One region of the Alteromonas sp. KUL17 genome, then DNA from elsewhere that is predicted to be linked to it. Evidence: predicted binding sites of a transcription regulator. Region 1 holds the regulator's gene; the other holds the start of a gene.
The links. The regulator MetJ, encoded in region 1, represses methionine synthesis genes. The targets are predictions, from matches to a motif close to TAGACGTCTAGACGTCTA.
Positions count from the first base shown of each region.

Region 2: serA (phosphoglycerate dehydrogenase) is a predicted target of MetJ. The motif match lies at 9,590-9,607, and genes of this name have one in related genera.

Region 1 is NZ_BJKJ01000020.1:60,047-75,265, reverse strand. Features, by position in the region: gene metF (methylenetetrahydrofolate reductase) at 220-1,107, opposite strand; gene metJ (met regulon transcriptional regulator MetJ) at 1,269-1,601, shown strand; gene KUL49_RS15905 (malic enzyme-like NAD(P)-binding protein) at 1,765-3,000, opposite strand; gene KUL49_RS15900 (hypothetical protein) at 3,680-3,997, shown strand; gene rpmE (50S ribosomal protein L31) at 4,203-4,415, opposite strand; gene priA (primosomal protein N') at 4,864-7,053, shown strand; partial or broken gene KUL49_RS15880 (SPOR domain-containing protein) at 7,185-7,776, shown strand; gene KUL49_RS15875 (hypothetical protein) at 7,862-8,602, shown strand; gene KUL49_RS15870 (DUF1294 domain-containing protein) at 8,599-9,219, opposite strand; gene hslV (ATP-dependent protease subunit HslV) at 9,524-10,048, shown strand; gene hslU (HslU--HslV peptidase ATPase subunit) at 10,131-11,459, shown strand; gene KUL49_RS21460 (DNA-binding transcriptional regulator) at 11,555-11,998, opposite strand; partial or broken gene KUL49_RS21535 (DUF4258 domain-containing protein) at 12,029-12,283, opposite strand; gene KUL49_RS15845 (RimK family alpha-L-glutamate ligase) at 12,481-13,482, opposite strand; gene KUL49_RS15840 (hypothetical protein) at 13,593-13,799, opposite strand; gene KUL49_RS15835 (helix-turn-helix transcriptional regulator) at 13,847-14,158, opposite strand; gene KUL49_RS15830 (peptidase domain-containing ABC transporter) at 14,155-15,219, opposite strand, start outside.
Region 2 is NZ_BJKJ01000039.1:2,244-17,462, forward strand. Features, by position in the region: partial or broken gene KUL49_RS20030 (efflux RND transporter periplasmic adaptor subunit) at 1-645, shown strand, start outside; gene KUL49_RS20035 (efflux RND transporter permease subunit) at 645-3,767, shown strand; gene KUL49_RS20040 (SIMPL domain-containing protein) at 3,931-4,641, shown strand; gene KUL49_RS20045 (DUF1289 domain-containing protein) at 4,913-5,203, shown strand; gene KUL49_RS20050 (HDOD domain-containing protein) at 5,244-6,068, shown strand; gene KUL49_RS20055 (YdiY family protein) at 6,202-7,005, shown strand; gene KUL49_RS20060 (YdiY family protein) at 7,219-7,977, shown strand; gene serA (phosphoglycerate dehydrogenase) at 8,104-9,333, opposite strand; partial or broken gene rpiA (ribose-5-phosphate isomerase RpiA) at 9,682-10,337, opposite strand; gene KUL49_RS20075 (5-formyltetrahydrofolate cyclo-ligase) at 10,428-11,048, opposite strand; gene KUL49_RS21490 (ATP-binding protein) at 11,364-12,992, opposite strand; gene KUL49_RS20090 (nucleoside hydrolase) at 13,058-13,999, opposite strand; gene KUL49_RS20095 (ribokinase) at 14,022-14,918, opposite strand; RNA gene ssrS (6S RNA) at 14,940-15,122, opposite strand.

The DNA of each region.
Region 1 (15,219 bases):
TCTCCTGACGATACCGTGTAAATGGTAAACAGCGCGGTCTTATCTATGCGGACTGTTATAAAGCATCGATAGTTCATTACATGTTATATCAGATGGTAACTGCGGGCGGCCTTGGTGGCAAAGTTTAATGCAGGCTTTATACAATAAAGGCGCATTGACTGCGCCTTTTGTGGAGTACTTCGTTAAAAAACGTAAGCACGGTCCTGATTGTCGTATGTATTAAGCGCCTGAACGCACGCCGAGCATGTGGCAGATGGCGTAGCTTAATTCACTACGGTTCAACGTATAGAAATGGAAGTGTTTTACCCCTTCTTTAGCGAGTACTTTAACTTGGTCCATAGCAATGTTAGCGCCTATAAGATTACGGGTAGCTTGGTCGTCGGCATCAAGGCCGTCGAACATTTTGTGTAACCATCCCGGCACATGAACATTTGTGAACCCCGCAAATTTCACCAGTGTTTGGTAGTTGGTTACCGGCAAAATACCCGGAACGATATCTAAGTCGACACCCGCTGCGGCTGCACGGTCTCTAAATCGAAGGTACACACTCGTATCGAAAAAGAACTGGGTTATCGCTTCTGTGGCACCTGCTTCTGCTTTGCGCTTAAGGTTTAGTAAATCAAACTGCGCATTTGGTGCTTCAGGGTGCTTCTCTGGATAGGCAGCAACAGAAATATCAAAATCGGCAACGTCTTTTAGCAAGGCAACAAGATCAGAGGCATACATCTCTGTCTTTTCTACTCCTGGCGGTAAATCGCCACGAAGCGCAACAATACGGCGAATACCTGAGTCCCAGTAGTCTTTTGCAATTTGCTTAAGCTCATCACGGCTAGCATCAACACAGGTCAAGTGAGGAACCGCCGCGACACCGGTTTGCTGCTGAATGCGTTTTACTACGTCGTGGGTTCTGTCACGCTCACCGCTATTCGCGCCGTAGGTTACCGACATGTAGCTTGGCTTTAGTGGCGCTAGACGTTCAACTGACTTCCACAGGGTCTGTTCCATGGCTTCCGTTTTAGGCGGAAAGAATTCAAAAGATACATCAATATCACGCAGTTCCGACAGGGACTGGTTTAATGCATCGATACCTTGTGCGTAAGAAACCATGGCTTTTTCTCTCAAAAATGTATTCTTATAGACGTTTAGACGTCTAAATTAAAGAATATATGTCTAGACGTCAAGAGGTTTACACTGCTCAATTGACCTTTTCGTGAACTTGTTTAGAATTTCTCTTCATAACATAAAAAAGAGTAGACCGAGTTAGTACAATGGCAGAATGGAACGGTAAATATATTCACCCCTACGCAGAGCATGGCAAGAAGAGCGAACAGGTAAAGAAAGTCACTGTCTCTATACCTATTAATGTGCTTAAGGCGCTTACTGATGAGCGTACTCGCCGCCAAATCAATAATCTGCGTCACGCCACTAATTCAGAATTGTTGTGCGAAGCATTTTTGCATGCGTTTACCGGTCAACCATTGCCTAACGATGATGACCTGCGCAAAGACAATCCTAATCGCGTACCGGCTGAAGCAAGACGCATTATGGAAGAAATGGGCATTGATCCAAGCTTCGAAAACGATGTGTCGGAAGACGACTGATATTTGGTATTAAAGAGAAACGGCGCTTTGTTGTAAGTTATTGCTAGTTGATAACCTACAACACGGCGCCGTTTTTTATGTACTTGTATTCTCTAAGCGCACTTTTTAGCAAATAAAGGTTGAGCACTAGCCCCTCCATTTTTTTGCCTAATGCGCCAGAATTTTATTCTTCTGGGCTTTCAGGCACGCGTGCAACACCAGATTCAATCGCAGCCTTAGATACGGCGGTAGCAATACGCTCGCATAAACGCGGGTCCATAGGTTTAGGAATAATGTACTCCTTACCAAATGTCAGACTAGTACTCTTACTGGCAGCTAGTACTTCTTCTGGTACAGGCTCCTTCGTGATAGCACGAAGGGCTTCTACTGCCGCTACTTTCATTTCATCGTTAATGGCCGTTGCACGAACATCTAGTGCGCCACGGAAAATAAACGGGAAACACAGTACGTTGTTAACCTGGTTAGGGTAGTCCGAGCGTCCGGTAGCCATAATAAGATCTTTACGTACTTCGTGAGCAAGTTCAGGCTTTATCTCAGGGTCTGGGTTAGAACATGCAAATACAATTGGGTTTTCAGCCATCAAGGCCAGTGTTTCTGGTGGTAAAACATCCGGTCCAGACACACCAACAAAAATATCCGCACCTTCCATTACGTCTTCAAGCGTACGCTTGTCAGTATTGTTAGCAAATAGCTTTTTGTGCTCAGTTAAGTCTTCGCGACGAGTATGGATAACGCCTTTTCTGTCTAGCATATAAATACGCTCACGCTGGGCACCACACTTAATAAGCAGTTCCATACAAGCGACCGCTGCTGCACCGGCACCCATACACACAATTTTAGCGCTCTCTATGCTTTTACCCTGAATTTCCAGAGCATTAAGCATGCCCGCTGCAGTTACAATAGCGGTACCGTGCTGATCATCATGAAATACCGGAATCTTACAGCGCTTAATTAGCTCTTGTTCAATCTCAAAGCATTCAGGCGCTTTAATGTCTTCTAAGTTAATGCCGCCAAATGTGTCAGCGATATTCGCTACTGTATTAATGAACTCTTCGGTTGTACGATGCTTCACTTCAATGTCAATGGCATCCAGGCCAGCAAAGCGTTTAAACAGAAGGGCTTTACCTTCCATAACAGGTTTCGATGCCAGTGGGCCTAGGTTACCCAACCCTAAAATTGCGGTTCCGTTACTGATAACGGCAACCAGGTTTCCTTTACCCGTGTACTTATAGGCGTTATCTGCATCTTCAGCAATTTCTCTGACCGGCTCGGCAACGCCTGGGCTGTAGGCAAGAGCAAGGTCATCGACGCTGTCTGCTGGCTTAGATAACTCTACGCGGATTTTTCCAGGTGTGGGTTTGGCGTGATAGTCGAGTGCGCGTTGTCTAAAATCTGACATGTAAAAAGGTATCCTTAGATGTAGGGTTCATCGGTGTTTTCGTTCACGCTCTGTAGCTATTTTATTGTCGTTATAGTTATAGGTAGATAAACGTAAGCGCGTTACAACCAAGTAATGACAAAAGTGATTATAAATAGTTGTTAGCACTAGGGCTTGTTGATCTTTGTTTTACAGCAATCATCAATAGGCCCCAAGGTGGCATGTGGAAAAGCAGACTAGGCGTTAACCTTTACTGATTTTGTTCACATACCTTAATGGATACAAGCCTCTGGTTTATGTACCCAAAAGCGCCATAAGTCTTGAAAGCAATGCATTATTCACAGAATTAATGCTCACTATCAAAGTGCCGATCGCAACTCTAACACAGCCAATCACTGTGTACATATCTGATCAGAATTCTCATATACCAATGTAGGTTAGGCGTACTAATTAGACCAGTAAAATGGGGCTATAATTGCCATTCATGCTATTTATTTTGACTTGTCATAACATTCTGTAGGTCTATTGTGTGGAGGATAAAAACAAAGCTATCAAAGGGATCTACGTTCTCATAAATGCATTGGACAGAAACCCAAATCAGGAAAATAGAACGAAGGGAGACACCTCGTTAATTCTCCATCCAATATTTCTGATACAATCCTGTGAAAGCCCACTCAAAATTCGCGCTGAAGGCGAGGATATGACAGAAAGAAAACTAATAACCGTGCTAACCGATGTGTGCGAAAGCGTAAAATCTACCAATAATGGATTTGTTTGGCTAACTCACGTAGGGCATTGGAGAGCGCCGCAAGTGATTGCCGTGTTTAATACTGAGCAGGAGAAGCAGCGGGCGTTAACTAATGGTTGGGATATAGACTTCATAAACCAAGTGAATATTGCTTTAGCGTCAATTAAGTCAGCACCCGTTGGTATTTATTTTGATAGCGAAGAAGAGTGTAAGAAAGTGAGTGGCGGCAATTGGGATAGGCATTTATCTAATGTTAAAAACCTTCACTGAGTTCAGGTTACGCTGAATGTTGCAAATTAAGCTAAAAACGTTTTCAGAAAGGCGAGTTGCAGGGCTTGTTACACTGGCTAGGTACTGGCCTGACGTAGGATAACGGCGGTAAAGCGCTGTTTGGCACACCTTGTTTGTGTGAAGCGTGAATTTTAAGCAATAAAAAAGCGCCATAAAGGCGCTTTTTTCGAACTCGATATCAGGCTTACTTTTTGCCCAATGCACCGAAACGCTTCTTGAAGCGATCAACACGACCACCAGTGTCAACGTTACGTTGCTTACCAGTGTAGAATGGGTGACACGAAGAACATACGTCTAGGTTGATGTCTTTACCAAGCGTAGAGCGAATGTTCATTACGTTACCACATGAGCAAGTTGCTGTGATTGCTTCGTATTTTGGGTGGATATCTTGTTTCATTGGGTTACCTCACATAATAAGGCCGTATCGCTATACAACCCGAAGTCGCACACCATACGTTACTTAATTCAAATGATAAGTCGTTCAAAGAACAGCCTATCGCAAAAGAGCGGCGCATAATAAAGGATGGCAGGGCCTTGATCAAGCGGTTTTTGGCCAAATGCTAAACAAGAGAGCTAGACAAGGCAGCCGTATAAAAAGGTAGCCGTATAAAAAGGCCAAACAAAAAACATTCCTTTTATGCTTACCTGTAAAGTATGTTTAAATATTTGTCTTTCAAGACTGGGCCAGATGCTCTAGTGGCAAAATGTGTAGCTAGCTGTTAGCAGCTCAACTTGCTGTAACGTATAGGTCTGCAAGAAGCCTCAGTATAATTAGTTTCAACATAAGAAGCTTAGTAAGCGCATTACGCGCTGTAACAATCGTCAAATAAGGTAGAACCTTCGCAATGGCCTTTATCCAAGTTGCCGTGCCAGTGCCACTGCGCCAACTTTTCACGTATACCCACGATAACGCACTAAGTGCGGGTGTAAGAGTGGTTGTGCCTTTCGGTCCGCGCAAACTTGTGGGCGTAGTTGTTGAAACCCTACACAAACCTGAAAGCGACATTGAAAACTCCAACAAGCTAAAAGCCATTGAGTCGGTACTGGACGATAGCCCTATTATAGATGGGGTGTTGTTGAAAATGGCCCAATGGCTGTGGCAGTACTATCATCATGCGCCGGGTGAAGTGCTACACGCCATGCTGCCTGTCTTATTACGCAAAGGCGAGTCAGCAGCGCCAACACCCCAAGACATGTTAATGCTTACCGAAGAAGGTAAGCAAACGACTGCAGACACGTTATCGCGGGCGCCTAAACAACAAGCCTGTTTTACTGCACTGGCCGGTGGTGCCTTATTAGCGTCCCAAGCGCGCAAGCAGTATGGCGCACCTGCGGTCAAAGCACTTGTCGAAAAGTCATTGATAAGCATTGAAGAAGTCGCGCCTGAATTTAAGTCAGGCAGTTGGCTTGCCTCGTTATCGGTGTCTGAAAAGCCAATTCCAGATACTGAGCAGTCGGTTGCCATTGCCGCACTTAATCGTCAGCAGGGCAATTTCGCTGTAAGTTTGCTTGAAGGGGTTACCGGTAGCGGTAAAACGGAAGTGTACCTTCAAGCCATCGAACCCTTACTGCGCGACGGAAAACAAGTGCTTATACTTGTGCCAGAAATTGGGCTTACGCCGCAAACGGTGTCACGTTTTGAAAAGCGCTTTGGTATTGCAGTGGGCGTTTTACACTCTCAGCTTTCTGATAAAGAACGGCTACAGGTGTGGCAGCGAGCAAGAGCTGGTGAACTCGGGATAATCATCGGTACCCGCTCGGCTATTTTCACGCCGCTGCACAACCCCGGCATGCTGATTGTGGATGAAGAGCACGACGAGTCTTTTAAACAACAAGATGGACTTCGCTATCACGCCCGTGACCTAGCAGCCATGCGGGCTAAGCAGCACAATATTCCTCTTTTATTAGGCAGCGCCACGCCCGCACTCGAAACACTTAATAATGCGCTAAGCGGTCGCTATGCCCATTTGCAGTTAACTAAGCGAGCGGGAGGGGCGAAAAGCACGTATCAGCATGTGTTGGACGCGCGTGACCAACCCATTCACTACGGTATTTCGCAAGGCTTGCTAACGATAATGCGCCAGCATATCAACGCGGGAAATCAGGTATTGGTGTTTGTGAATCGCAGAGGCTATGCGCCAGCGCTGCTTTGCCATCACTGCGGCGAAACCGTCATGTGTAAGCGTTGTGACCGCCCGTATACGGTGCATAAAGCGCAGAACCGTTTGCAGTGTCATCACTGCGGCAGCATGCGCTCAATGCCATCAAACTGCGAAGCGTGCCATCACAATGAATTAGTTACGGCGGGTACGGGCACCGAGCAAGTCGAGCAAGGTCTTACAAGCTTATTTCCCGGTGTTAAGCAGGTACGAATAGACAGCGATACCGTGCGGGGCAAAGACAAACTGCACCAGACGCTAGAAGCAATAAACCGCCAAGAGTACCAGCTGCTGGTAGGTACCCAAATACTATCAAAAGGTCACCATTTTCCGCATGTAACCTTAGTGGCGGTGCTAGATTGTGATGGCGCACTTTTTAGTGCCGATTTTAGAGCACCAGAAAAGCTCGCTCAGCTTGTAACTCAGCTTGCAGGAAGAGCAGGGCGCGCTAGTAAACCCGGTGAAATGTGGCTGCAAACTCACAATCCCCACCATCCTTTGCTACAAGATTTAGTACATAACGGCTATGGGCATTTCGCCAGACACGCTTTAATGGAGCGAAAAGCGGCAGGGCTTCCCCCTTTTATTAGCCAGTTTGTCATTCGCGCAGAAGCGACCGACAGCAGTTTGGCCTATCGCTTTTTACAAGACAGCAAGCAAGTATTTCACCAGCAGCATGCTATTGCGTTAAATGGCCCGTTTCCTTGTTTGATTGAAAAGCGGCAAGGCAGGTTTCGGTTTATGCTGGTATGCAGTCATGAAAAGCGTGCGCCGCTTCACAATGCGCTGCGTTTGGCGCTGCCATTTTTACAGGCGTTGCCACAGGCAATGAAGGTAAGGTGGTCGATAGATATTGATCCTACCGATTTCAGTTAGCTTGTTGGGTAGCAATACGTTAAAATTTCTGCAGGATTGAAGTGCAGGAAAGCTGCTGCTTCATAAAGATTTGGTATATGACGTTTTCTTACGCATACAAACAACGATAACAAGTAGGAATATTGCCGACTATGGCTCAACGCGATTATGTCTCTCGTGGACGCTCTCCTCAAAAAAAGAAGCCTGCTGGTAAAGGTAGAAAAACCGGCCAGAAGCGCTCAATCAAATGCGCAATCTAACGCCCCGGTTTCTGGAAAACTTCCTATTGTGCGCCTTGTTGGCGTATTCGCATTGGTGATTGGCTTTGGTGCATTTTTGTGGTCAATAAAAGACAATGTAGAAGACGACGTGGATACACAAGCTTCACGACCTGTAGCTCCTACAGAAGAGACGTTACCTGAGCTTCCTGAAGAAGAATGGGAGTACATTAAGACCCTTCCAGGATATGAAGTAGAAGTTGAGGTCAAAGAGCAAGAAAAATCTGACAAACGCTATTTAATGCAGTGCGCCTCGTTTAGAACCCGCGCGCAGGCTGAAGAGATGAAAGCCAAAATTGCATTCCAAGGTTTAGAGGCGCTTATCAGACACAGCACTGGCAGCAACGGCGATTGGTTCCGCGTTATTCTGGGCCCTTACGAGTCTAAGCGTGATGCAGAAAAAGCCAAGCACAGTCTGCGTAAAGTGAACATTGCGACATGCCAAATTTGGTACTGGAATTTGTAGCAGTTTATTGTAGGTAACACTTAATGCGGTGCATATGGCGCTGAAATAGCGCGTAGAGAAAGAATGCGTTTACAAGGAAGTATCAATGAGTATTGCCATCACCGAACAACCAAATTACGCCGCTTATAGCATAGAAGAGCTTGAGGACGTTCTGGAAAATATTGATAAGCAGGCCTTTCCAGAACGCTATCAGGCAGCAAAAAATGAGCTCGCTGCTAAGCGGGCAACGCTGCCACCTGAGAATAATACGGATAGCGCCCTTCAAGAAGAGTATTTTACTCGACCTAAGTGGTCTGAGCTTCATCCAATAACACGTATCAGTAACGGTACTTTTTTAGTACTTATTGGCGCAATGTTCGTAAGTGTTTTAACCGATTTTATTGTGATCAATTCTTGGCTAGACAATTCGAATTGGGCCATCGTACTTCTCACTGTTGTTTATAGCGCCTTTTATTACCTCACTATTTTTGTTGATAAACGATACGCGCAGTATGTAACTAAAGATTTGCGTGGAAAAATGACGTTATTTGGCATGCCGCTATTAGCCTTTTTCTTGTGGTTTAGTTTTGTTGATACGGCATTGCCCTACACGCTTCACTTAGCGTCCGATAAACAAGAAACAGAAAGAAAATTTGCTTATGAAAAAGGAAGCGGCTCTAAGCACTGTCGACATCCACTTTTGCTAAAAGAGAACGGTCCCCTGTCTGATGGGCGATTATGCTTAAGGGAAAGTGAGCACAAACGCCTACCGAATAAAGGATGGGTGTATGTTAAGGGCTACGAAAGTGGTTTTGGTTTTTACATTGAAGGGTATCGATTTCGCTAAATTTCAACCATGAATGCCTGCGTATTAATCACTTCAAATGCAATTAGCCCAAGCAAAATGAGATTAACCAAAACCGTTACCCAATAAACTCTCATAAATGACGATTTACTACGCTTATGTTTAAAAATCTGTTGGGCTAGCAATGCACCAGGCCAACCTCCCAATAAGCTTAATATATGCAGTTTTGCCTCTGAAACTCGCCGTTTTTCCTTTTTTGCAGCCGATTTGTCTATGCCGTAAAACAGTATGGTAAGCAAACTTACCGCGCCATAAACGATAGATACTATAAACGGTAGCCGACCTGACAATGTAAATAACGCAAGTGCACCGGAGAAAATACTCAGTACGATAACATTACGTTTTCTTTGCGAGGTTGGCTTATTGGCGCGTAAACGTTTTGCTTTGTGATCCTTGAGTAAGCTGATGTTGCAGGCGCGGTGATTACCATTTCTATCCTGCTCAACTTCATAAACAATAATGTCGCCATTAACAGGGCGCCTAGAGCGTTGTTTAAACGCTTTGATATGAGTAAACGCGCGCGTGCCTCCACCGTTAGGCTCTACAAAACCATAACCTTTAGCATCATCCCACTGTTGAATTCTTCCCTGATACTTCACTACCACTCCTTTAAAAACCATAATGTAGCGTCTTCATTGCTGCTACTTTATCTGTGCTCTATCACCTAGGCATTATTTCACTTGGCCATAGAGTGTGTTGGCGAGAGTATGCACTCAATAAATGGTGTATTCAATACACTAGCGAACACGCTAAGCCCATATAGTAGGCAGCTCAGAGCGCACATTCTTTTGTATTACCCTTGAAATTAAAAAGCCTTCCCCCACTTATTTGTTATTGAATTTGAACGCTGCTGCCTTTGCTAGACGAAAAACGCAGCAGCGCCCAGCCAAACGGGGAATTAACGTGACAACGATTGTATCTGTACGACGTGGGAATCAAGTGGTAATGGCCGGTGACGGACAGGTATCACTGGGCAATACCGTAATGAAAGGTAATGCGCGCAAAGTGCGCCGTTTATACCACGACAAGATTTTAGCGGGCTTTGCTGGTGGCACGGCCGACGCATTTACGCTGTTTGAGCGCTTTGAAGCAAAGCTTGAAGCCCACCAAGGCCATTTGACCAAAGCGGCAGTAGAGCTCGCCAAAGATTGGCGGACTGACAGGGCGCTTCGCAAACTAGAGGCATTGCTTGCCGTAGCAGACGAAACCGCATCGTTTATCATTACCGGTAATGGTGATGTTGTACAGCCAGAACAAGATCTTATTGCGATTGGCTCTGGTGGTAACTACGCGCAAGCCGCAGCTACTGCACTACTTGAAAATACAGAACTAAGCGCGAAAGAAATTGCTGAAAAAGCGTTGACCATAGCGGGTGATATTTGCGTATTCACTAACCATAGCCAAACGGTTGATGTACTAGATTACTAAGTAATAGCTGAGTGCTGTTATCGGCTTGCTGTCGCTCGTATGAATTTGAGTACAGCAAGCGCTGTTAGAAAAGGGTTTATTCATGTCTGAAATGACACCAAGAGAAATTGTTCACGAGTTAGACCGACATATTATTGGTCAACAAGATGCCAAGCGCGCTGTATCTATTGCACTTCGAAATCGCTGGCGTCGTATGCAGCTTGAACCTGAGCTGCGCCAAGAAGTTACGCCAAAAAATATTTTGATGATTGGCCCTACGGGTGTGGGTAAAACTGAAATAGCCCGCCGTTTAGCAAAACTTGCCAACGCGCCGTTCATTAAAGTTGAAGCGACTAAGTTCACTGAAGTGGGCTATGTAGGTAAAGAAGTTGAGACCATCATTCGTGATCTTGCTGATATTGCGGTGAAGATGACGAAAGAAAATGAAATGAAAAAGGTGAAATTCCGCGCAGAAGAAGCAGCGGAAGAGCGCATTTTAGACGTTTTGCTGCCTCCACCAGAAGATGCATGGGGTAATAAGGAAAACGTTGAAGATCGCGGTACGCGCCAAGCGTTTCGTAAAAAGCTTCGTCAGGGCGACTTAGACGACAAAGAAATTGAAATTGATGTGGCACTTCCGCAGGTGGGCGTAGAAATTATGGCGCCTCCAGGTATGGAAGAAATGACCAATCAGCTTCAGGGCATGTTCCAGAACTTGTCGGGTTCGCAAAAGAAAAAGAAGAAGCTGAAAATTAAAGAAGCGTTCAAACTACTTATTGAAGAAGAGGCTGCACGCCTTGTGAATCAAGAAGATTTGAAAGAAAAAGCCATTGAGTCGGTAGAGCAGCACGGTATTGTGTTTATCGACGAAATTGACAAAATCTGTAAGCGTGAGGGCAACTCGTCGGCCGATGTGTCTCGCGAAGGTGTTCAGCGTGACTTGCTTCCACTTGTGGAAGGTTCAACGGTATCGACAAAACACGGCATGGTTAAAACTGACCATATCTTGTTTATCGCTTCGGGTGCATTCCAAATGAGCAAGCCGTCTGACCTTATTCCAGAGCTTCAGGGGCGTCTTCCAATTCGCGTTGAGCTATCTGCCCTTAAAGTCGGTGACTTCAAGCGCATTCTTACCGAGCCGAATGCGTCATTAACTCACCAGTACATTGCGCTAATGAAGACAGAAGGCGTGGATATTAGTTTCGACGATTCTGGTATTCAGCGTATAGCCGAAGCGGCATGGCAGGTGAATGAGCGCACTGAAAATATTGGTGCCCGCCGTTTGCACACCGTCCTAGAGCGCCTTATGGAAGACATCTCGTTTGACGCCTCTGAAAAGAGCGGTGAGTCGTTCGTGATTGATGCAGACTACGTTAACAGCCACCTAGAAACCTTGGTAGATAACGAAGATCTGTCGCGCTTTATCTTGTAATTTAGCGCTAAGTAGAAGTTTTCCCGTTAGTTGATATGTTCAACTAACCCTTCTACATGAACAAGAATTAAAAAGCCGACGTTAAGTCGGCTTTTTTACCATTCTACTTTTTCCCAATGGTCTTCGACTTCTTCAAGACGAATTATTTTTGCAGCTTCTTCCGCTTGGGTATTTGCTAGTAAATCAAGAAAGTAACTTACGGGATTATTCTTCTCTTGGCTTTCCATGTATAAGGCTCTTAAGGCAGCATCTGTTGTCCGTGGAATTTTTGTTTGACCTTTCTCATAACGCGCAATGGTCTGTTCATCAACACCAAAACGATTCGCCAGCATTTTTTGAGAAACATTTAGTTCTACACGTAAGAATTTAAACTCATCATGAGCAAGAGGCTTGTTGGTATTAACAATTGTCTGTGCTATCGCACTATGAAGACCGTTCATATCGTCAATGCTTGTATATTCTTCACCGTCTACAACTTCAACGGTAACACCGTTTTTCAGGTATACATTTGATAACCCGCTTTCAGTGTAATGGTACATTTTACCCTCTCTACTTATCCATACAGTAATTAGAAATGACATTGGACTATCATGATGATTTTTAAGTGCAACAGTGAGTTCGATAACTTTGCCCGCAGCTAAACCTTTCAAATTAAATTTCCAGTCTCCAGAAATATCAAGATATGGCCCCTCTCTAAATACTGAGTGCTTACTTTTTAATAAAGTGATCACCTGACCTGTAGTGATTCCTCGCTCATGCATGCGCTGTTTAACATGTTTAGTCCACCGAATCCGGTGAGTATAGTTTTCTGCGAGGTCATTCATTATTTTTCTGGCAGTTTCCTCTGTAAGAGGGAATTCATTAATTCCTTGGGGATTGTGATTAGCCATGAATGCCTTTTGAAATTCATCCTATCATATTGATAGGATGTTGGGGTATTGTCAATGATTGCGTAAAGGCTTCTAAACAATCGCAAATTTGTTTTGGAAACCCAATTAGCCTCTAAACGTCCTGCTTGCTACTACGAAGTCTTTACCAGCAGTGCTACCAATTTTTCTGTTATATCTAGACCGGTATCGTTCTCTACTTTTAGGAAGTAAGGGCTGGGGTTTGCCTCTAGAAAAAAGTATTTTCCCTTCGCACTTTTACGCCAGTCGATTGCACACCAGTGCATACCTAATGCTTTGCATATTTTGATAGCTAACTGCTTAACGTCGCTGGGCACTAGGGTCACCGATATGCTCGCATTGTCGTCATTCCTGTAATCTAATTCACTTGAGTCGATTTGTACGCTGAGTACGTCATTGCCAAGCACATAGCTTCGTACATTCACACCCGCTATATATTTTTGAAAGGTAACAGGGCGCTCACCTAAAAGCGTATTAAGTAGTGGGCGCATGTTTGGTTGTTTATTCACAAACTGTGCGGTACGACCGCCGCGTACGGGCTTGTAAATAACGTCTCGCATATTGCTACAAAACTGCGAAGCAACCTCGGGTGCATTGCCAACAAAGGTGTAGGGAATATGTGCTCCTAGTTTGCCAGCAATACGCGATTGATAAGGTTTACACTGGTGGCTTCGAACAGCGTCGATAGAGTTCACCCATTTAATGTCGCCATAGCTGAACCAGCAAAGTAGCGTACTTGCTCGCTCTTGCTCAACCCACCCTGCGTTTTCTAGCAAAGTAGATTCACCATCATGAGGTCTATCACCTTGTGTTTGAGCATCTGCACTGGCATCGTTTTTAGCATTATCACGAGGGGCTTTTAGCGGTATGCCAGGTAGGTACTCATGCCAATAAGCGGCCTGGGTATTCGAGAACGTAACTCTAGGTTGGTCGCAAAGTGAAGGCGAATTGAAATGAATTAGCCCGTCATCGAAGTCAGGGTCATAGCTGATCTTCCAAGTAGAACCAAAATGTTGCGTATTGGCGAAATAAAAGGGCGTGTTATTTTGGTGAAGTGCTTTGGCTATATGTTGAATTTGTGGGTCTTGCTCACTGCCTAGTAGTGCGACGTGCATTTGCGTTCCTTGCTAGCGTTGTAAGTGTTCAAAGAATCTAGTAGCCCTTAAAGCAACACATGGGATACTGCCTAAACCGTATCCATGTGTTGACTTTGATAAGCGGTAAGTTACGACAAAATATCAGGTAGTTTGCCGCCGCCTTCACCAATAGCCATGGTTATGTAAACGGGCTCTTTAGGTGTTGGACCGACTACCGGCACACTTTCACTTAGGCGAGCTCGTAGTCCGCCGGATACCTCAAATAGCTGAGATTCAGCAACGGTAGCAAGCTTAGAATTTGCTGGTTGGTTCTGAGTTAATGGATGGTTTTTCATAATGTACGCTCCTTGTAGTGGCGTGGTGAGTAATGAAGTGGACACGCTTACAGCGAAGCCACTTCTTGGTAAAGGGTTCTAAAACAGCAGGCAATAAGCACAGAACGGTTGCTAATGTTGAGCTTTTTGTAAATGTTGGCGCAGTGAAATTTGACGGTCCTTTCACTGATGAATAGCTCTGAGGCAATAACCTTATTTGAGCGTCCTTCCATTATTTTGTGTGCAACTTGTAGTTCGCGTTTTGATAAACAGTCAATGGGGATAACGCTGTTCCGAGCGGTAATGCCGTTCGCATCTATTTGCATGCGTTCAGCTGCTGTCATCAATACTGCGGGTTCTCTGATTTCATGTGTTTTCATAGTGTTTCTCCGTGTTTACCTGATGTTGCGCTTCCTGTTACTTCAGTGGGAGGGCATAGATGTAAGTTGCCGTTTTCCAGACGATAAACCTTGTCTGCCATGGCAATTGATTGAGGGCGATGTGCCACAATAATTCGCGTCATATTTAGAGACTTAAGGTGATGATTTATCTGAGCCTCGTTTTCCATATCTAGGTGACTGCTTGCTTCGTCTAAAAATAAAATGTCTGGCTCTTGGTAAAGCGCTCTTGCAAGAAGCAGACGCTGTTTTTGACCACCACTTAAGCTGCTACCCATATCACCGACCAAGGAGTGGTATTGCATAGGCATCTGCATGATGTCTTCATGGATACAGGCAAGCTGAGCGACGTAAACCATTTTCTTGAGGTCGGGAGCTTCTTCAAAACAACAGATATTTTGCGCGATGGTGCCGCTTAAACAGGTATCCTCCTGAAGCACTGACGCGATGACTGGGTTTGTAGAGCTTGGGTGTTCGATATTGCCTTCTGAAACAGGGTACAGTCCCATCAGGCACTTAAGCATTGTGCTTTTTCCACAGCCGCTATCGCCTGTGATTGCGACGATCTCTCCGCGATGTACCGAGAACATTAGATTTTTAAACACCCACGCATTGGTTTCACTGTAGCGATAACTGAGCGCCGTCGCTTTAAGCGCTACAGGGCGAGTTTTGGCATCAAGAAGCGAGGGCGTACTTGCGCCATCAGGCGTTAAAACGTTAGGTGCAAGTGAGTTGGACGTGGATGAGTTGGGGACGTCTGCATAACTAAAATGAACGTTTTGTTTTTCAAATGTATCGTCCTTAGCTTTTAACGACAGAGGCTTATGCTGTGATGGTGTAAGTAAAATGTCGCTTAAGCGGTTGAAGTGAACACCTAACATACTAAGCTCAATCAGCTTGTTAACCACGCCATCTAATGCGCTGACAAAGCGAGCTTTGTACGCCATAAATGCCAGCAGCATCCCTATCGAAAGGGTTCCTTCCATAACCAGGCTGGCACCAATATACACAACGACCAAATTTTCAGCGCCAAACAATAGCTG
Region 2 (15,219 bases), on a different contig from region 1:
TTATATGCGTATTTCGATATTGATGAGCAGACCTACCTAAACTATCTAACCGATAAATCAGCGGCTTCAACAGCAGTGAGCGAGCAGCCGGTAGCGATGCGCCTTGCTAACGAGTCTGATTATAACCACTGGGGTCAAATTGATTTCATCGACAACCAGGTTAACGGTAGCACCGGCACACTTCGCGTTCGTGCCGTATTCAATAATGAAGAAGGTCGCTTAATTCCGGGATTATTTGCACACTTAAAATTGGCAGGTGACACCGATGAACAGGGCATTCTTATCAAAGAAAAAGCTATCGGCACAGATCTTAATAATAAGTTTGTACTGGTTGTAAACGACGAAAGTAAAGTGGAATACCGTGCGGTTAAGCTAGGCGACAAAGTGGGCAGCATGCGCATCATCACAAGCGGCTTGAATGTAAACGACACCATTGTGGTTGATGGCTTACAGCGCGTTCGCCCAGGTGCCCAAGTTGCCGCTAACGAAGTGCCTATGGGTGATGAAGATGCTTTGGCAAACTTATCTAGCTGGCAGTCACGTGTTGATAATGCAACACAAGTAACCCAAAACATGGCGCAGTATGAGGATGTTTTATCTGGTGGTTCATTTGCCACAGGTACAGCAACAGCAGGTCTTAAGTAATGAACATTTCGCAGTTTTTCATTAGCCGCCCGATTTTTGCGGGCGTGCTTTCCCTACTTATTTTTATAGGTGGTGCAATTGCTGTCTGGCAACTGCCTATCACTGAATACCCAGAAGTAGTGCCGCCTACCGTGGTGGTAACTGCGAATTATCCCGGTGCAAACCCAGAAGTTATCGCCGAAACAGTTGCAACGCCGCTAGAGCAAGAAATTAACGGTGTTGAAAACATGCTGTATATGTCATCACAGGCAACCAGTGATGGCCGTATGACACTAACAATTACGTTTGCCATTGGTACGGATCCAGATGAAGCCACAACGTTGGTACAAAACCGTGTAAATCGCGCGACACCGCGTTTACCTCAAGAAGTGCAGCGCTTAGGTGTGGTAACTGAAAAATCGTCACCAGATTTAACCATGGTAGTGCACCTGACGTCGCCGGATAATCGTTATGACATGCTTTATCTTTCAAACTATGCTGATCAGTTTGTTAAAGACGAGCTAGCGCGAATCAATGGCGTTGGGCAAGTGCGCCTGTTCGGTGCTGGTGAATTCAGCATGCGAGTATGGTTAGACCCTAACAAACTGGCTGCGCTCCAGTTAAACCCTGGCGATGTGGCAGCAGCTATTGCCGACCAAAACCAGCAAGCGGCGGCAGGTAGCCTAGGTGCACAGCCTACGGGTACCAGCGAATTTCAGCTGCTTATCAATGTGCGCGGCCGTTTAAAAGATGAAGCCGAATTTGAAAATATTATTGTTAAGTCGGGTGAGAATGGTGAAATAACCCGTCTTAAAGACGTTGCGCGTATCGAACTAGGTTCAGAGTTTTATGCACTGCGTTCACTTATTAACAATAACCCTGCGGCAGCGGTGCCGGTTTTCCAAGCACCAGGCTCTAATGCAATCCAAATTTCAGATGACGTTCGCGCTCGTATGGCCGAACTGTCTAAGGCGTTCCCTGAAGGCCTTGAATACGAAATTGCCTACGACCCTACCGTATTTGTTCGCGGTTCGATTGAAGCGGTAATTAGTACACTTCTTGAAGCTGTATTGTTAGTTGTACTTGTTGTTGTGCTGTTCTTACAAACATGGCGTGCGTCTATTATCCCACTCGTTGCAGTGCCTATTTCACTTGTGGGAACGTTCGCCTTTATGCAGCTAATGGGCTTCTCGCTTAATGCACTGTCGCTGTTTGGTCTAGTGTTGGCAATCGGTATTGTTGTGGACGACGCCATCGTTGTTGTTGAAAACGTAGAGCGTAATATCTCTGAAGGCAAAGCGCCGTTTGAAGCCACCGTACAGGCAATGAAAGAAGTAACCGGTCCTATTATTGCCACAACCTTGGTACTTGCTGCGGTATTCGTACCTACTGCCTTCATGAGCGGCCTTACCGGGCAGTTCTATAAGCAGTTTGCGCTAACAATTACTATCTCTACGGTAATTTCTGCAATTAACTCGTTAACGCTTAGCCCTGCATTGTCTGCATTGCTGTTGAAACCTCACGGTAAAGCGAATGACTGGTTAACCCGTTTAATGGATAAAGTGTTTGGCCGTTTTGTATTTTCACCGTTTAACCGTTTCTTTGACCGTAACTCAAAGCGCTACACTGGTGCTGTGGGTGGGCTTATCCGTAAGAGCAGTATCATCATGGTGCTTTACGCGGGTCTGCTAGGACTCACGTACTTCCAGTTTGCCAATACACCAACAGGCTATGTTCCGCCGCAAGATAAGCAGTATTTGGTCGCCTTTGCTCAACTGCCAAATGCAGCAAGCTTAGACAGAACTGAAGAAGTGATCCGTGAAATGTCTCGTATTGCTATGGAACACCCTGGTGTTGAAGATGCAATTGCATTCCCTGGCTTGAATATTAACGGGTTTACCAATAGTCCAAGCTCAGGCGTATTGTTTGCAACGCTGACTGACTTTGATAAAAGAACGACGCCTGATCTATCTGGTGGCGCTATTGCTGCCCAGCTTAACCAAAACTTTGGGTCTATAAAAGGTGCCTTTGTGGCAATATTCCCGCCGCCACCAGTAATGGGGTTAGGCACGATTGGTGGTTTCCGTTTACAGGTTGAAGACAGAGGAAACCTAGGCTTTGAAGAACTTGAGCGTGTAACGCAAGAAGTGATCGGCAAAGCGTGGGCACACCCAGCGCTTACCGATGCATTCACTAGCTTCACTGTTGCTGTACCTCAGCTCGATGTGGATGTAGACCGTGAAAAAGCGGTAAGCCAAGGTGTAAACATCGATACCTTGTTTACCACCATGCAGGGCTATTTAGGTTCGTTATACGTGAACGACTTCAACTTGTTCGGTAGAACTTACCAAGTAAATGTACAAGCTGATGCCCAATACCGTCAGGATATTGAGAACATTACGCAGTTTAAAGTGCGTAATGCACAAGGTGAGATGATCCCGCTTGGCTCATTCTTGAACATTGAGCACAGTGCAGGCCCTGACCGTGTTATGCACTATAACGGATACGTCACCGCTGAAATAAACGGTGCAGCAGCGCCAGGCTATTCGTCTGACCAAGCGAAGGCAGCTATTGAAGAAATACTGGCTGAAACGTTACCACTTGGCATGACTTACGAGTGGACTGAGATCACCTATCAGCAAATATTAGCGGGTAATGCATCAGCGTTTGTATTCCCATTAGTTGTGCTTTTGGTGTTCTTAGTACTGGCTGCACAATACGAAAGCCTGCGTTTGCCACTGGCAATCATATTGATTGTTCCCATGACCTTGCTGAGCGCGCTTATTGGTGTGCAAGTTTATGGCGGCGACAACAATATTTTTACCCAAATAGGTTTGATTGTACTGGTTGGCCTTGCAACGAAGAACGCCATTCTTATTGTCGAGTTTGCAAAAGAGCTACAAGACAAGGGGATGGACGCGCTTTCAGCCATTAAAGAAGCAAGTCGCTTACGTCTTCGTCCAATACTAATGACGTCCATTGCTTTCATCATGGGTGTACTGCCAATGGCGGTATCAACCGGTGCCGGCTCTGAAATGCGTCAAGCCATGGGTGTGGCAGTATTCTCAGGCATGATTGGTGTTACCGTATTTGGACTTATCTTAACTCCGGTATTTTATTACCTGATACAGCGTAAAGGTTAACTCTCCCGTCTACCCAAGCGTTGCCCTCTTAAGGGGCTCTTTAGGCCACTCATTTGAGTGGCCTTTTTTTTGCCACCATTGGTCAGCATTTATCTCGTTTTGTGAAACCGAAAAGCTTATATTCGCTTGTATCCTGTTGAAAACAGAAAGAATGGAGATTCGAATGAAAATAGGTGCGGCGATAGTAATGGCGATGGGCATGGTGGTTGCTGTGTCTTTGCTTGGTGTTCAGGTGTCTTCTGCCATGAACGATATGCAAACGTGGGATAGAGTAGTAACCGTAAAAGGATTGTCAGAGCGAGAATACATTGCTGATCAGGTTATTTGGCCTATTCAATTTGTCGACGCGGGCAATGACTTACCTCAACTGTATGAACATATTGAAAAGAATAGCCTTCAGGTGGCTAGCTTTTTAGAAGAGAAGGGCATTTCAGCAGAAAGCATTACAATTGGAAAGCCTGAAATAAATGACAAATTGGCGCAACAATACGGAAGTAGTGAAAAAGCGCCATTTCGCTACAGTGCCATTCAAACCGTTACTGTCTTTTCAAATGATGTTGAAAAGGTGCGAGCGCTTATGCAGCAAATTGGGGAGTTAATTAAAACTGGTATTGTATTATCAGACCAAAGCTACCGCGCTCAGCCCGACTATGTATTTACCCGCTTAAACGAAGTAAAGCCGGAAATGATTGAAGAAGCTACGCTCAATGCGAGAGAGGTTGCGGAAAAATTTGCCAAAGATTCAAAAAGTACTTTGGGCAAAATTAAGCGCGCTAACCAAGGGCAGTTCAGTATTTCTAGTCGCGACAGTCATCATCCACATATAAAGAAAGTGCGCGTGGTTTCTACTATCGAATACACACTTATCGACTAGCGCATCAGGCTTTCGAACATGGTATAGCAGTCAACAGGCCGTATTTCGTGCTATGCTTTGTCATATCGAAAAGGCCTGCGAGTCGAATTGCTTAATATTAAAGCAGCGTGGCTTAGAAGATTGGAATGCCTTACTGCTAATGTCTAGTGGCTAGATGTTGGAGTATGCGTTTTAATTTATATTGATAAAGCTAAAGCGTGGCCACTGTTGCTTGCTTGAAAATGCAGCCCAAGTGGTATTCGTTTCACCTTTTGAAGGTTATGCCACTGACATGACGGAACAAAAATCACAATCCCAACAGCTGGAGTTTTTTGAAATTCCAAGCCCATGCATTGGTGTGTGTGAGTCAGGTCCGAGGGGTTTCTGTAAAGGGTGCTTTCGAAGTCGGGACGAGCGCCTGTACTGGCTTAAGGTTGATGATGCAACTAAACGTAAAATAATCAGCGCCTGTGCTCGGCGCAAAAAAGCGGTGCTGATGCGCGCTCGCAAGCAACAGCAAAAAGAGCTGGGGGAATCAATTGGACAGTTCACGCTGTTTGATGATCCGCCAAGTTCAGAATAAGCGGCCTTGAGTTTGTAAAAAGTAGACTGAGAGTTTCTAGATGTCGTTAGATAAGTATGTTTCGTATGCCGCGAAATCATTTACGTTACCGGATATTTGCGTGCGCCTGCGTTCAACATTAGACGATCCCCGTTCCAGCGCCGAGGATATTGGCGAGCTTATTAGTGCTGATCCCTCTCTTACCGCAAAGGTACTAAGGCTGGCAAATAGCTCGCTGTTTCGGTTTCCTTCTCAAGTAGAATCTGTTGCCAAAGCTATCAGTGTGATTGGCGGCGAAGCCCTGTATAACTTGGTAATTGCAGAAACTGCCAGCACCGCATTTAAACGCTTTGATACTAAGTTAATAAATTTAGACAAACATTGGTATGCATCAGTGTATTGCGGCATGGCGGCCAAAAGTCTTGCGATGAGACTTAACGTGCGCGGAGCAGAACGCTTCTTTGTAATGGGTATATTGCAAAACTTAAGTGAACTGGTCGTGGCCAAGAAAGAAACTAAACGCTATCAGTCATACCTGAATGCTGAGACGAACGCGTTACCGCACGTTAATCAGTTGGAGCATTTCGGTTTTACGTTTGCTCAATGCAGCGGTATCATACTAGAAAATTGGCACTTACCTATTGGGTTGTACTATCCGGTAACGTTCATGAATGATGAAGCTAAACATAAATCTGATGTAGATATCTGCGTCCTGTGTTTAGCAAATCGAATTACGGTAAGTCAGTTAAATAAAGAAAGTTACGCTGACATTGAACTTTTTACCCCTGAGATAGCCAATACAGTAAGTCTCGACATGGAAGTGATAAGTAATTCAATTGAATACGCCGAACAAGAAACGGCAAAAATTGTGTCGCTTATTCACTGAGCTTTCGGTGCAACAACTCCGTTACTTTACTGATAATTAGCAAAATGTAGTAAAGCTCATCCAGAGGATTGGTATAACAAGCGTCGTACTAAGACGTAATCTAAAAACTATAAAGCTCAACGTAAATCAGATTATGTTCAAAAAAATCTTCCGGCCAAGCATTGTTGTTGGCATTGTTTGTTGCTGCGTGTGTGTGCACGCAAGTGCGAGGGATCTTATACAAACCCTCTATCACGCAGACTTCACGCCCGACACCGATGACGAAATTCCTCGTTTTACGCTAGACGGTGAACTAGGTGTACTTGTAAACACCGGAAACACCTCAGCTGCCAGCGTGAAAGCCGCGGTCAATGCGGACCATGAAACAGAAAATTGGAGCAGTATCTACTTCGCAGAGTTGCTCTATAAAGAAAGCGGTACGCCGACAACAGAGCGGGACATCAGCGCCCAGCGCTTTTTCACTAGCGCGCAGTTCGACTATAAACTAATGACGCCTGGTCGCCGTCTTTTTATGTACGGTGATTACGAAGACGATCAATTTACCGGTTACGATCACCGTGCTTCGCTGGCAGCGGGCTGGTCTCAGCGCCTCTGGCGCAGTGAAGACAGTGAGTTTCGCTATAGCATTGGTCCTGGCTACAGTTTTATTGAAGCTGAAGAAGATAATGAAAGCGTAGTCAACGACGGCATCATTGTAAGAGCGTCCGCCGAATACAAATACCACTGGAGCTCAGGCGCTAAGTTAAGGCAGTTTGTTAGCACTGAGGCGGGTGAAGAAAATATGAAATCGCGGTCAGAAACTTCGCTTTCAGCCAACGTATTCGGTTCACTGGCGATGAAGTTATCCTTCATACTAAACCATGAAACAGACACCGCCGAAGATGTTGCAGCCTTAAGCACAGAGACCTCCGTGGCGCTGGTCTATCAGTTTTTTTAGTCAATTAGTGTAAATTAACGGGTTATCTTTGGCTTTTTACCGTGTTCGCATTGACTGAGAGCTTTGAAAATGTACACTGCGCACCATTGTTTGTAGTGCTTGCTGTCTCGCGGCACTGTCTAGCAGATCTCTTTTAAAACTCGTGTTGTACCGCCTTGCAGTTCAAAAGGTATCGAGTACAACGAATGGACCGATAATCAATAGGATTGTTCAATGAAAAAGCAAGTGCTTGCATCTTTAGTTGCAATTTCTCTTTCTCCAGCCGCTTTCGCTCAAGACGATGAAGTTAAGCCTTTTACAATGGAAGGCGAACTAGGTTTTATTTCGACTTCAGGTAACACTGAAACCACGTCAATTAGTGCGGGTATACAGGCTCACCAAGAGCTTGAAAAATGGAGTAACGACTACATTTTAAAAGGTCTGTACAAACAGGAAACTGTTCAACAAGAAAATGATGCAGGCGAGCAAGAAGATATCGAGTTTACTTCTGCACAGAAGTTCTTTGGTTCAGCCCAGGGTAACTACAAACTAGAAAATCCTGATAACCGTTTATTCGGCTTCGCTTCATATGAAGACGACCGCTTTAGTAACTTTAATTACCAATCAACTATTGCGGCGGGTTGGAACCAAAAAGTACTTGAGAACAAGCGCCACACCCTTGAATATTCAATCGGTCCTGGTTACTCATTCATCGAAACTCAGGATGGCGAAGATCTTGACAGCGTAATCGTTCGTGCGTCATCAGCGTATTCTTGGAAAATTTCTGATACGGCTAAATTTACGCAAACAGTAAGTACCGAAGTGGGTTCTGACAACACGAAATCTCGTGCTGAGTCTGCACTTACAGCTACAATCAGCGGTAACCTTTCAATGCGTCTTTCTTTCAAACTTGATCACAACACCAATGTTGACGACGACGTTGAAAAACTAGACACAGAAACTGCAGTTAGCTTAGTCTACAACTTCTTCTAAGCCTACCTTATATGCTCAGCGCACTGAAGTAGGGCTGGGCACTTCAACGCATTGAAGTAAAATCACAGGCATAAAAAAACGCTGCACATTGTGCAGCGTTTTTATTTAGTCTTAAAACAACTCTTCTTAGTGAAGAATACGTGTCTTAATTGTGCCATCAATTTGCTGAAGCTCTGCAAGTGCTTCATAACCACGGTCTTCTTTAACATCAACTACTACATAACCAATTTCAGCGTTAGTTTGTAGGTACTGGGCTTCGATGTTGATGCCTTTTTCTGCAAACGCTTGGTTAATCTGAGTAAGAATACCTGGCTGGTTTTTGTGTACGTGAAGTAGGCGTGAACGACCAGTATGCTCTGGCAGTGACACTTCAGGGAAGTTAACGGCTGACAGCGTTGAACCGTTGTCGCTGTACTTCGCGAGTTTACCCGCTACTTCAATACCAATATTTTCTTGCGCTTCTTGCGTGCTGCCGCCCACATGCGGGGTCAGAATGACATTATCGAACGCGCGAAGCGGCGACTCGAATTCTTCAGTATTAGATTTAGGCTCAACCGGGAATACATCAATAGCAGCGCCGTTTAGTTGGCCGCTTTCCAATGCCTTCGCAAGCGCATCGATATCTACCACAGTACCGCGAGACGCGTTAATCAAAATGCTGCCTTTCTTCATTTGAGACAGCTCTTTTTCACCAATCATATCTTGAGTTTGTGGTGTTTCAGGAACGTGAAGTGAAACAACGTCAGAGGTATTAAGCAGCTTTTCAAGCGATTTTACTTGGGCAGAATTACCTAGCACAAGCTTGTCTTCGATATCGAAAAATTGAACGCGCATACCTAGGTGTTCAGCAAGAATACTCAGCTGTGTGCCTATATGACCATACCCAATGATACCAAGTGTCTTACCACGGGCTTCATATGAGCCGACTGCCGTTTTTTCCCACTCACCGCGGTGAGCCTTGGCATTTTTACTCGGCACCTGGCGAAGTAAAAGGATAATTTGGCCAAGTACAAGTTCTGCAACCGAACGAGTGTTAGAAAATGGCGCGTTAAACACGGGAATGCCGCGGCGTTGGGTGGCTTCAAGATCAACTTGGTTGGTGCCAATACAGAAACAACCGATAGCCACAAGCTTTTGTGCTGCTTCAACTACCTTCTCTGTAATTTGAGTACGCGAGCGAATACCAACAAAGTGGGCGTCTTTAATTTTCTCAATTAACTCGTCTTCAGGAAGAGAGGTCTTGAGAAATTCAATGTTGCTATACCCATTGCTTTTTAGTGTCTCCAAAGCACTTTGGTGAACACCTTCCAACAACAAAATTCGGATCTTATCCTTCTCTAATGAAACTTTGCTCATGAACTCGCTATCTCTCACTGATGTAATTTTGGTTTGCTTGCACCGCCAATCCAAGACTCTCAGAAACCTGCCAGTATGAAACACAAAGCTGTGTTTAACCTGCGCTGCAACGACATCGCTTTGCAGCTCTGAAAGCCTTGCTTGGGCGTTATTGCTACCAAGCTTTTATAATCACGTTGATTGCTTTCGTTATTAAGGAATTGGCCTTAACTAACGTAAAAGTTGAGACGCGTAGTGAACTTCTTTTAAGGACATCTAGACGTCTAAACGGAAACTAACAGAAAACGCGTTAAGTTGAAAGTAGTATTTTGTATAGCTTTTCACCGCACTATACGTCTTACTCAGTTATCACTTAAAGGTTTCAACACCACTATCTGTAGCACTTAGCACTATGTCCGCGCCTCGTAGTGCGAAAATGCCGTTCGTTACCACGCCAGGAATATTATTTATTTTTTGTTCTAGCTCACGAGGATTCAGAATCTCAAGGTTGTGAACATCTAAAATAACGTTGCCGTTATCGGTGACAACACCTTGTCTATATTCAGGATCGCCACCAAGCTTTACTAGCTCTCGTGCTACGAAAGAGCGAGCCATGGGAATAACTTCAACGGGAAGGGGGAACGAGCCCAACACAGGAACGCGCTTGCTTTCATCAACAATACACACAAACGTGGTCGCCGCACCGGCTACAATTTTCTCGCGAGTGAGTGCTGCGCCTCCGCCTTTAATCATATGCTTGTGTTCGGTCACTTCATCGGCACCGTCGATATAAACCGATAGATTGCTGACTTCGTTTAACTCGAATACCTCAATGCCCAAGGCTTTTAAACGCTCGGTAGAGGCTTCTGAACTTGATACTGCACCTTCAATTTTGTGCTTAATTTTACCGAGTTCTTCAATAAAAAATTTACGGTAGAACCTGTACCCACACCGACAATGCTGTCTGCTTCAACATATTCGATGGCTGCTTTGGCTACGGCTTGTTTTTTTGCGTTCTGATCCATGGTCATTCTCCGGCTTATTGTGTTCGCAAGTGTAACTTATAAGCGCACGTGAACCCACAAGTTCGTATGTTCAATTTGTTATAATGACTATCACGGTTTAGTGAATTGCAGTGTGCGCGAGGGCGTCACGATGGCATCAAGGGGGACATCCCATGGTGCAATAGGCAGAGCATCTACTTCTTGAATGTCGTGGGCAATACCCACTAACTTGGGCGCTTTACTACCCGAAAATGAATGTGAATCTGGCGCGCGTTGGGTAAAACTCAAAGTTCGGTCGTAGTAGCCGCCCCCCATACCCAGGCGATTGCCGTTTACATCAAACCCTACAAGCGGCATAAGAATAACGTCGCATTGCCTAACAGGAACGACGTTTTCACACGACAATACTGGCTCTTCAATGTTGTACTTATTCTTCACCAATTGAGAGTGCTGGGCATAAGACAAAAATAACAAATGTCCTTTACATACAGGGTGTAATACAGGTAGAGCGAATTTTTTATCATGTGAAGACTGCCAAATAGACTCGATAAAATAGGTTAAATTGACCTCGCCATCGTTAACCAAATATCCGGCTATGGTCGTGCTGTTATCAAGAAAGGGCAGTGTACGTAGTCGTGAAGCAATGCGCTTAGCTGCGTCCGTATGTTGCTGGTTAGTTAACCCTCGTCGTGCCTCGCGAAGCTTTTTTCTAAGCTGAGCGCGGGCCTGCATGTCTTCTATAGAAACGCTTGTTTGTATGGATTGCGACGGCGCAATCTGCGTTGGTTTCATTGCTAAAGCTGGTGCTGAAACCGTTTCCGTTGAATTAACCTTGTTAGACGTCAACGATCTAGAAGTACCGCTTCCTGAAGATGAGGGGGACATAGTAGAGGAGTTCTCCTGTCTTACAATTGAGTTAGCTTATACTACCACGGCTGTTAAAAAAGGTTTGTTGGGCTAGGTAAAGATGACTCAGGTAAAATTACTGTGGTAAAACTACTTAGACAAAACTATTTAGATAAAGCTACTTAAATACAACAAATAGAATCATTGGTCTGGATGCCCTAAATAGTGATTGAGCACACGCACCAATTCACTACTATCTATGGGTTTAGTGAGTACGTCATCAAGACCTTGTTCTCGCAAATATTCAGGCCGGGTAATGACATCGGCCGTCAATGCAACAATAGGTAAGTTTGGCTTAAACCCCTTTATTTTTACTGTTGCTTCATCGCCTTGAATTCCTGGTAAATTAAGATCCATAAGAACTAAGTCGACTGGATTAGACTTGGCGTATTCAACGCCTTCCTCGCCAGTGCTTACCACAGAAAGCGACACGCCCAGTTTTTCAAACAAAGTTTGAATAACCACTTGGTTTATATAGTGGTCTTCAACTACCAATACATTTACTGAGTTATCTATGTTTACTTGGGCAACAAAGCTACGCGGTTGTGCCTCAACGAACTGGTTTGCGCTTAGGGCGTCGGCAGGTAAGGTCACACTTATTCGGGTACCGTGATTCAACTTACTACTAACTTTAATAGACCCGTCCATGAGCTCGACAAGGCGCTTCGATATATTCAAGCCTAAGCCGGTTCCACTTATCTGACGGGCGTTTTCCATTCGCTCGAAAGGTGTAAAAAGCCGTTTTTGATAGTCATCGCTCATACCAATGCCTTGATCAATGACATTGAATATTACCTTGCCGCTTTTGTATTTTACCTGCGCTTTTACTGACTTGCCGTGATTAGTGAACTTAATCGCATTCGACAGCAAGTTAAGCGCTACTTGACCAAATTTGGTGTCATCGAAAAACAACGAGCCGGGCACAGCGTCATCAATACTGGTGCTAAATACAATACCACTGTCTTCAGCGCGGATCTTAGTAAGCGAAAATAAGTGGGTGAAAAAGTCTTTGGTATTCACCGCGCGTGGCATCACACGCATTTTCCCCGCTTCTATCTGCTTTATATCTAAAACAGAATTTACTATTTCTAAAAGCCTTTCACCGCTTTGGCTTACATGAGAAAGCGGGGTGGTAAATGACGAGGGTAGATTTAACTTTTGGGCTTCGCCTTCAAGCAACTGACTAAACGTATTTATGGCATTAAGCGGTGTTCTAATTTCGTGGCTTACGTAAGAAAGAAAGTCAGACTTGAATTGACTGGTTCGCTCAAGCTCTCGGTTTTTCCGCTTTAACTCTAAATGTGCTACTACCGATTTACTTAAGGTTTGGAGCGAGGCTTTTTGTGTTTCGGTTAGCTTGCGTGGTTTGCTATCAATGGCGCACAGCGTGCCAATTGCATGGCCAGACGGGGTAATCAGTGGTGCGCCGGCGTAAAACCGAATATCAGGCGCGCCAGTCACCAGCGGGTTATCGTGAAACCGGGGGTCTAACGTAGCGTTAGGTATTTCAAACACATCGCTTTGCAAAATAGCATGTGAGCAAAACGCGATGTCTCGTGATGTTTCTTCTGCGTCTAAACCTACTCTTGATTTAAACCATTGGCGATTTGGATCAATGAGGCTGATAAGCGCAATAGGGGTTTCACAAATTTGAGAGGCAAGGGCTGTAAGGTCATCAAAGAGTTGTTCAGCTTCAGTATCAAGTACGTCGTAGCTTAGCAGTTCGGCAAGACGTTCATCTTCATTTTGAGGGAGTGGCGCCGCTTTCATAACCGTTGAGTTTAAACCTAGCTGTAAATAAAAAGGGATTGTGTATTAACAATCCCTTAAACATATCATAGAGCGTAGGTGTCTATGAATAGTTGTTCCAGCTTTTTGTGGTCAACTTTAGTCGCTACCTTTATGGTATTTGCTTCATTCCATAGTGGGCTCGGTGTTGTACCTTTAGGCGCAACCACGGTTTGCCCTCTATCTAGTGTCCCTGTTCCAACTCGAACGTGACCTTCAGTCAGTTCAAATAACTCAGGGTGGCGAAGGTGGGCAATCGGGAATGCATCGTGGAAGAAACACACGCGATCTTCACGGTTTTGCGAGTAGAAATCCATGTAGAACTGGGCGCTTTCTTTCACAAAACCACCAAGGGTATTGTTTTTCTCTTCAAGCTTTTCAACAAAGGCTGGCGAGAACGGCGTGAAGTTTGTCACGTCCAAACCAAACATGGTGAGTTCCCAGTCTGCTGCGAAAACGATTTCTGCTGCATGTGCATCATTCCAAATGTTCGCTTCAGCTACCGGCGTAACGTTACCTGGTACAAACGCTGCACCACCCATTATGCTAACGCCTTTTACCAACTTAGGAAGTTCTGGCTCAAGACGAAGTGCAAGGGCCAAGTTACCTAGTGGACCAATAGCAACAATGGTGATTTCGCCAGGGTATTTACGCGCCATATCAACGATAAACTGCGCAGAGCTGCGTGGGTCAAGCTCGGTTTTAGGCGCTTCAGGCTTAATATGGCCAAAGCCGTGCTCGCCGTGTACGAAGTGTGCGTACGTTGACTCTGGGCCAACCCATGGCATGCCAACACCTTTAGTTACAGGAATATCTTTACCTGCAATTTCGCAAAGTGTCAGTGCGTTTTGCGCTGCCATTGTTACTGGAACGTTACCGTAAACGGTAGTTAAGCCAAGTACTTCAATATCTGGAGATTGAAAGGCGAAAAAGATCGCCATTGCATCATCAATCCCCGGATCCGTATCTAATATGATCTTATGTGCCATCAATTTATCTCAGTGCGTCTTGCTAGTTGGCGTGTTTCGCTAAGAAACGATCCACTTCTTTTTGTGTTGGAATACTCTGCGCTGCGCCCTCGCGTGTTACCGCAATGGCTGAAGCTGCACACCCGCGACGCAATGCTTGTTTAGCATCGGTATGGTTGCTGTATGCAGACAGGAAGTAACCGATAAAGGTATCACCGGCTGCAGTGGTATCTACCGCATCTACAGAGAATGCTTTTACTTCCACAACATCGTTTTTGCGCAGCATCATTACACCAGCCTTACCCAGTGTAATAATAACTTCGCTGTGTGACCACTGCTCTTTGAACACTGTCACAATATCTTCAAGTTCTTCTTTACCGGTAATCGCAGCAGCTTCGGTTTCATTTACAATAAGTAAATCTACACAGTCTAACGGAAGCTGTTTAACCGACTCGCTCATAGGCGCTGGGTTAAAGGCTACTTTAAGCTGCTTTTCTTTCGCTTGGCGAAGTACTTCTTCAATGCTGCTTGTTTCATTTTGGGTTAGTACCCAATCTGAAGGACGCGTATCGTCTAACGCTTGCATTACGGTTTTTGCGGTAATGGTTTGGTTAGCACCACCAAATAATACAATGGCGTTTTCACCGCTAGGCGTGACTTGGATAATCGCGTGACCTGAAGGAACTTCTGAGCACTTTACGCCACGACAATCAACACCCTTCTTAATAAGAGCTTGTTTAAATGAGGCGTCGTTTTCGTGAATGCTGCCGACGTGTCTTACGTCTGCACCTGCTTGCGCTAAAGCAATAGACTGGTTTGCACCCTTACCACCTAATAAGGTTTGATAATGGGTAGAGGCCAACGTCTCACCAGGTTGTACAAAGTGATCTACCTGATAAACGTGGTCAATATTTATAGAGCCAAAATTTATTATTGCCATTTCTTCTTCCGTCGAAAGAGGGCGCTTCCCAGAATGCCGCTGTCCATGTTTCGCCCGTGAACCGAAAAGTTCAGGGCGGAAGTATCACAATTGCCGTAGGCTTCTCGATACGCGTCGAGCTTGCACAATAGCAGCTGTTTCAACTTCCTTGGTTTAAAGCATCGGCCAGGGACATGAATGAACTAGCAAACATCCCAGGAAACATTGTTGTTGTATTAACGCAACAGGGTATAACAAACGCGAGATCCAGTGAAGAGGATCACCTAAAGCGCTTTATAACTATTTTGCGTGGTGATTATAA